DNA from 2 places in the Caballeronia sp. AZ10_KS36 genome. Region 2 is predicted to be linked to the other one. Evidence: riboswitches for the same ligand, from Rfam matches in the RefSeq annotation. Region 2 holds a riboswitch; the other holds the start of a gene.

Region 1 (3,405 bases), on a different contig from region 2:
CCCTCGACGCCCTGCACCTTCGCGCGCCCCACGTTCTGCGCGGTATAGAAGCCGCTGCTATCGCCCACGTAGTCGATCAGATTCGAATAGCGCGTCTCGAACGCCGTCACACGCACCACGCCGATCTTGTCCGATGCGTACTGCAACGCGGCCTCGGCCGAATGGCTGCGCTCCGGCTGTATCGACGGATTGCCGCTGAACGGATAGTAGAGATCGTCGAAGCTCGGCGCGCGAAACGACGCCGCGTAGCTCGCGCTCGCGCGCCAGTGGGAATCGAAGTTGTACGCGTAGCCCAGATAGTAGCTGTTCGCGCCGCCGAAGTCGGAATACTGGTCGCGGCGCACGTTGGCCTGCACTTCGCTCGGACCGAAGCGGCCGACATAGCCCGCGAACACCGAGTTCACATGCCGGTCGGGCGCGCTGAACTGGTCCGAATCGAGCGACTGGTCGAGATGCTCGTAGCCGAACACGAGCTTGTGCGCCTCGGTGAGCCGGAAGTCGTTCTGCCACAGATACTGATGATTCTCCGAGTCGAAGCGGCTCGTATAGACGCCGTTGTGCTCGATGTTCGCGCGGTCTTGCCCCTGCGCGACGGTGAAGTGCGTCGTCCAGTTGTCGGTGAGCTTGCCGTTCGCGAACACCGACGCCGAACGCACGCGATCATGCGATTCGTTGAGATCGGTCGGCACGCCGTAGGGATCGTCGAAGCTGTTCACGCCGTTCGATTGCAGGAAGCGCACGCCTGCGTCCCACTTGTCGCTGAACTTGTGGCGCAGCGTCGCGGCGACGCTTTCGTTCAGATAACCGTTCGCGTTCGGATTCGCGCCGGGCGCGAGCGCGGGATCGATCGACGAGAAGCCGTCGGTCTTTTCGCGCGACACGTTCAGGCTAAACGTCGTGCGGCCATCGGTATCGAGCGCGCCGTCGACGCCCGCCGACTGGCGCTGCGTGTGATAGCTGCCGTATTCGGCTTCGAAGTGAAAGCGCGGCGGATGTGCTTCGCCCTCCTTCGTGAAAATCTGCACGACGCCGCCGATCGCGTTCGATCCATACAGCGCCGACACATTGCCGTTGACCACTTCGACGCGGCCGGTCTGATCGAGCATCAATTGCGACAACTGCGCCGCGCCCAGAGACACGGATTCGACGCGCACGCCGTCGATCAGCACGAGCGATTGCGTCGAGGACGCGCCGCGTATGAAGACGCCCGAGGTCGCGCCCGGCCCGCCGTTGCGCGTGATCTGCACGCCGGGCGCGAGCGCGATGAGTCCGAGCACATCGTCCGCATTGCTGTCGGCGATGTCTTGCGCGTCGAAGAGCGTCGCCTGCGGGATGGAATCGGCGAGCGGTTGCGCGCTGCGCGTCGCCGTGACGACGACGGGCGCGAGTGTCTGCGACGGAGAATCGGAATCGGCGTGCGCGGCCTGTGCAAGCGGCGCACTCGCGGCGGCGCACATCACGACGCGCGCCGCGCGACGAATGAGGCCGGACGAAGGCAAGACCATGTGTGAAGCGTTCCCGTTGGAGACTGGCGCGTGCCCCGCTCCCCGCGAGGTCTGTGCGCGACGCACGCGCCGTATTGCAAAGCATCGGCGCGCTGGACGATTGGCCGGTATCCGGGCTGGCGACGCATCGTCCCGCCTTCCCGCGCTTCGAAGCGCAGTGGCGCCGACACGTTTCTTGCAGTCGCGTCTCCGATGACAAACGACCACGGAGCAACGAGAAGAAACGCGCGTGGGACGACTTGCAACTTGCGTTGCGGTCGCTTACCGTTGCGGGGGCAGCACAGGTTGGCGAGCCGCGCGAGGCGAGACGACGCTTCCTGTTTCCCGTTTGACTGCGCCGCAAGAAAGGCGGCGCGAGCACCAAAAGTGCGGCAAGTGTAGGAGCGCGCATAAGGGCCGTCAAGAAGGCGCGGGGCGCCTCATCGCGAGGTCCGAGCGACGAGCAAGCGACGAGCGAGCGTCGTCAGCCGCGCATCCGGGTGCGTCACGCGCGGCCATTCCACACATGAATACGCGGCGATGCGCGCAAGATCGCGTGTTGTTACGTCTCGAAACGAGACAATTATCGGAAGCGCCTTTGAACCGCGCTAAAATGCCAGGTCTTTAGAGGACGCAGCACATGCTCAACGAACTCGAATCACTGTCAGGGAACATCGGCCGGCTGATCAAGATCAGCGAGCGCCACAATCAGGCGCGTCTCGCGCTCGAAGCACAAATGGAACAGCTGCGCGCCGATTACGCCAGCGTTCAGGCCGAACTCGCGCAGGTTCGCCAGGAGCGCGACGCGCTGCAAGGCGAACGCGATTCGCTGTCCGCGAAGATCGACGACGCGCAAGTGCGCCTCAACGCGATCCTCGAAAAGCTGCCGCGCGGCAAAGCGCATCATGCCGAGAGCGACAATCAGCTCGATCTTCTGAACGCCGAAGCCAGCGCGTCGCGCGAAGCGCAGCACGAACATGCGCACGCGGAAGAAGTGCACGGCGAGCATCATCAAGGAGAGAAGGCATGACGACCACGCAGATCGAAGTATCCATTCTCGGCCAGCAGTATCGCCTCGCGTGCTCGCCGGAAACCGAAGCCGCGCTGCGCGAAGCCGTGGCCCGCGTCGATGCCGAAATGAACAAGGTCCGCAACGCAAGCAGCGTGCGCGGCACGGACCGCATCGCGGTAATGGCCGCGCTTTCCCTGGCGTCCGAATTGCTCAAGCTGCAGGAAAGCGTGCGCCACGGCGAAGCGTTCCCGGCCGAGGAAATCCGCCGCACCATGCATTCGATGAACGAGCAGCTCGGCGCGGTCATTGCGCAATATGAGGCGCACTGAGCGAAGCGCGCTGACGCTCATGCGCTGATCTAATCAGCGTCGCGATATCCATCAAAAAAAGATACCGCGAGAAACGCAGGCAAGGGCTGCAAGGACCAAACGTTTGGTGTACAGTGAGGTCTCCCTGCCTGGTACGCCAAGGTCATATATTCCTTGAACCAATGCTACATTGGCACGGTTGCGGAACGTTGCAGCACGGGCGCGCGCGTCACTCTGTCTGATGTACCCGAAGTGTTGCTTACCGCGACCAATCTTGAACCCAGGTTCAGGATGCCGGCCTAGCGGCTGAGGCGGGGACCTTATTTACGAAGCACGAACGGCATCGGTTCTTACCGGTGCCGTTTTCATTTGCATCGCCCAAAACCGCACGCACACTCCTTCACGCCGAAATCATGCGCTACTGGCTGATGAAGTCCGAACCGGACGAAGCGAGCATCGATCATCTCGCGCACGCGCCCAAGAAGACGCTGCCGTGGACCGGCGTGCGCAACTATCAGGCGCGCAACTTCATGCGCGACCAGATGCAGATCGGCGACGGCGTGCTCTTCTACCATTCGAGCTGCCCCGAGCCGGGTATCGC
Region 2 (3,405 bases):
CGCACCACGTCAACTTGCGTCTGCGCGCAGTGATACGCGAGTCCCTTGAAGCTGACCGCGCGCGTGATGATGCGGCCATCGACCTCGGGCAGCGCGACATGCATCGCTACATCGCGCGAATTGAGGCCGTGGTTGTCCTTTTCCCAGTCTTCGCGATTGCCGCCGCTCAATATCACTTGCAGCACGGGCGCATCGCCCGCGATGTCGAAGTCTTCGCTTTCGCCGATCACGCTGGCTGCGAACGCAGTCGTGTTCAATACGAGCGATGCGCGATGCTCCATGCATAAACGCGCGATCACTTCGCGGCTCACGCTTTCCTTCAGCGAAGCGATCGCAATCGGCAGCGGATTCAGCCCTTCCTTTTCGAGGGCTTCGATGAGCGCATCGAATACAGCGGTGTTGCCCGCTTGCAGATGCGCGCGATAAAACAGAATCGCGACGACGGGCGCGCCGTCGGTCCAGCGCGCGCGCCAGTCGTCGATTGCGGCGATGTCGTGCTCGGGATGATAGATGGCTACGGCAGGCAGCGGACGCGGCGCTTGCGGCGCGCGGCCGAAGCCGAATGCGTGATAACCGACTGCGCGCAAAAATTCTTCGGCATTGCCTGCGCCGCCTTCGCGCAGATAGCGCGACAACTCCCGGCAGAACGCGGCATCCGCGGTACTCTTGCTGATCAGGTTCGGGTCTTCGGTGAGATCGCCCGAGAACATGGCAAGCATCTGCTTCTCGCGCTCGGCGAGCGCCACGATTCGCTCGATGCCATAAGGCCAGTACGATTCACCGCCGAGATGATCGAGGATGACGACGCGCGCATGACGCAATACATCGTCGACATAGAAATCGACCGATGCGGGCTGGCGCAGAAACGATTGATTCGCGAGCCGCACTTCGGGAAAGCCCGGCTCAAGACGCGGAAACACGCTTGCAAGCAGCGCGAGCGTGGTATCGGCCGAACTCAGTACGACGATCGGTGCGCGCGTCTGCTCGATACGCATGACGCCTGCCGCGTCATCGACAAAACCTCCCGGCGTCGTGCGTAACAAATGCATTGCGTCAGGCCTGCGCGAGCGCGTTCGCCAGCGCCGCGTTCAACGCTGTTTGCAGGGTTTGACGATCGAGGTCTTCTCCGATCAGCACGAAGCGGCTCGCGGCTTCCCCTTCGTTCCAGCGCCGGTCGAAATAGCTGTCGAAGCGCCGGCCCACGCCTTGCACCACGAGACGCATGCCCGCGCCCGGCAGCGCGGCGAATCCTTTCACGCGATAGATCGTGTGGCTCTCCACAAGCGCCTGCAACGCGGCAATGGCCTGTTCGCGTGATTCGACTTGTGCTTCGACTACGACCGAATCGAATTCGTCATGGTGATGATCCACGTGGCCTTCGTCGTCGGCAGAACCGTGATGATCGTGGCGAAGATGAATGCTGTCCTCGGACGCGGACTGCAGACCGAGCAGCGCATGCAGATCCAGCTTGCCCATTTGCGCGGGCACGACCTTCACTTGCGGCGGAATCTCGGGCCGCACCAGCGCTTCCACGCGGCGCAGTGCGTCGACGTCCATGAGGTCCGTCTTGTTGACGATCACGAGATCAGCCGAGGACAGTTGATCTTCGAATAGCTCGTGCAGCGGCGATTCGTGATCGAGATTCGGGTCGGCCTTGCGTTGCGCATCGACCGCTGCGGGATTCGCGGCGAACTGTCCGCTTGCGGCGGCAGGACCGTCGACCACCGTGATGACGGCATCCACCGTGAACGCATTCTTGATCGACGGCCAGTTGAATGCCTGCACGAGCGGCTTCGGCAACGCGAGGCCCGAGGTCTCGATCAACACATGGTCGATGCGCTCGCGGCGTTCGAGCAACTGCTCCATCACCGGATAAAACTCTTCCTGCACCGTGCAACACAGGCACCCGTTAGCGAGTTCATAGAGATTGCGCTCCGAGGACCCGGCTTCGTCGTCGCAACCGATGCCGCAACCCTTCAGGATTTCCCCGTCTATACCGAGTTCGCCGAACTCATTCACGATGACAGCAAGGCGCAAGCCCTGCGCATTCGACATGATGTGGCGCATCAAGGTGGTCTTGCCGCTGCCGAGAAAGCCGGTCACGACCGTGACGGGTATCTTGCGGGTTTGCATCGTCGCTCCGTGGCTCGTGTATGCATGCGTCGTGCATGCGTCGTGCGTGCGTCGCGCGAGCAAGGTATCGCCGGCGAGATCTGCGGGAAAAAGCGCACGACTGATGGATCATGGGACATGCCGCATCCCCGCGGCGTGGGCCCTGCGAAGTTCTGGCCGGTATCCGGGCTTGGGACCTCGTCGCGCAGCCTTCCTGCCGTGCACCGACAGTGGCTTCGTGCGCAACGCGCGATATCCTAATAGCGATACCGCCGGTCTCTTACCGTTGCGGGGGCAGCGCAGGTTGGCGCGTCCGTTCGCATAATGGACGATGCGCTTCCTGCTTCCCGTTTAACTGCGTGCGAAAGAAGCTCGCACGCGGGCACCAGAACTGCGTGAAGTCTAGGCTCCCCGCGAGGGAGCGTCAAGGAATCCGGCGCTGAAACCGGTGCATGTGGTATCGTTGGCGCGCGACTGGTGCTCGCGCGTTCACACGAAACGCGCAGTTAAACGGGAAACAGAAAGCGGCGTCTTCACATGCATGCAAGCGCTCGCCAACCTGTGCTGTCCCCGCAACGGTACGCGACCGGCGGTATCGGCTCGCACGATATCGCGCATGGCGCAAACGGCCACTGCCCGTTCACGGTGGGAAGGCTGCGCGATGAAGGCCGCAAGCCCGGATACCGGCCATCGCTGGGGACGAAGCGCATCTCGCTGTCATGATGCCTTCGCCGAACGCCGCCATCCGCGAGGGACGCATGGGCGGCGCAAGCATTTCCGTCCATTCGTTCGATGATACTTCCTTGCGGGAGCCTGCGCCATCTTGCCGTCGGCATCGGCTGCAAACGCGGCGTAAGCGCCGATGCGATAGAAGCGGCCGTCCTTCGTGCGCTTCAAGCAGCGGAACTCACGTTCGCGCACATCGCGGTGGTCGCGAGCATCGACATCAAACACGACGAAGCCGGCTTGCGTGTCTTCTGCGAGCGTCATGCGCTGCCATTGCGTTTCTATCGCGCAGACCAGCTCGCGCACATGCCCGCCGACGGTGTATGCGAGCCTAGCGCGCTGCTCGCGAGCGAGGGCGGAGAGCTTGTTGTGCCGAAGATGATCGACGGTCATGTGACCGTCGCCATAGCAACGAAGAAAGCCTGAAAGAGCCCATGAAAACCGATACGGAATCACATCTGCGCGTGACGCAGCGTCGCAAGGAAGGCCACGAAAAGAAGCAGGCCGCCGCCGATCACGAGAAGGGTCTCTTGATCGTCAACACAGGCAATGGCAAGGGCAAGACGA

Evidence for each region. A riboswitch is a leader RNA that binds a small molecule or an ion and turns the genes downstream of it on or off. The one in region 2 is predicted to bind cobalamin.
Region 1: it holds a riboswitch for cobalamin, as region 2 does, so the genes downstream of both, NCR35_RS04455 (TonB-dependent receptor domain-containing protein) here and cobW (cobalamin biosynthesis protein CobW) in region 2, are expected to answer to the same signal.

What each region holds. Positions count from the first base shown of each region.
Region 1 is NZ_JALQDQ010000004.1:69,904-73,308, reverse strand. It holds gene NCR35_RS04455 (TonB-dependent receptor domain-containing protein) at 1-1,505, opposite strand, end outside; cobalamin riboswitch at 1,591-1,885, opposite strand; gene NCR35_RS04450 (ATPase) at 2,125-2,514, shown strand; gene NCR35_RS04445 (cell division protein ZapA) at 2,511-2,825, shown strand; RNA gene ssrS (6S RNA) at 2,944-3,126, shown strand; gene NCR35_RS04435 (EVE domain-containing protein) at 3,218-3,405, shown strand, end outside.
Region 2 is NZ_JALQDQ010000025.1:334,043-337,447, forward strand. It holds gene cobN (cobaltochelatase subunit CobN) at 1-1,049, opposite strand, end outside; gene cobW (cobalamin biosynthesis protein CobW) at 1,054-2,133, opposite strand; cobalamin riboswitch at 2,271-2,517, opposite strand; cobalamin riboswitch at 2,570-2,818, shown strand; gene NCR35_RS16965 (cobalamin biosynthesis protein) at 2,905-3,264, shown strand; gene cobO (cob(I)yrinic acid a,c-diamide adenosyltransferase) at 3,273-3,405, shown strand, end outside.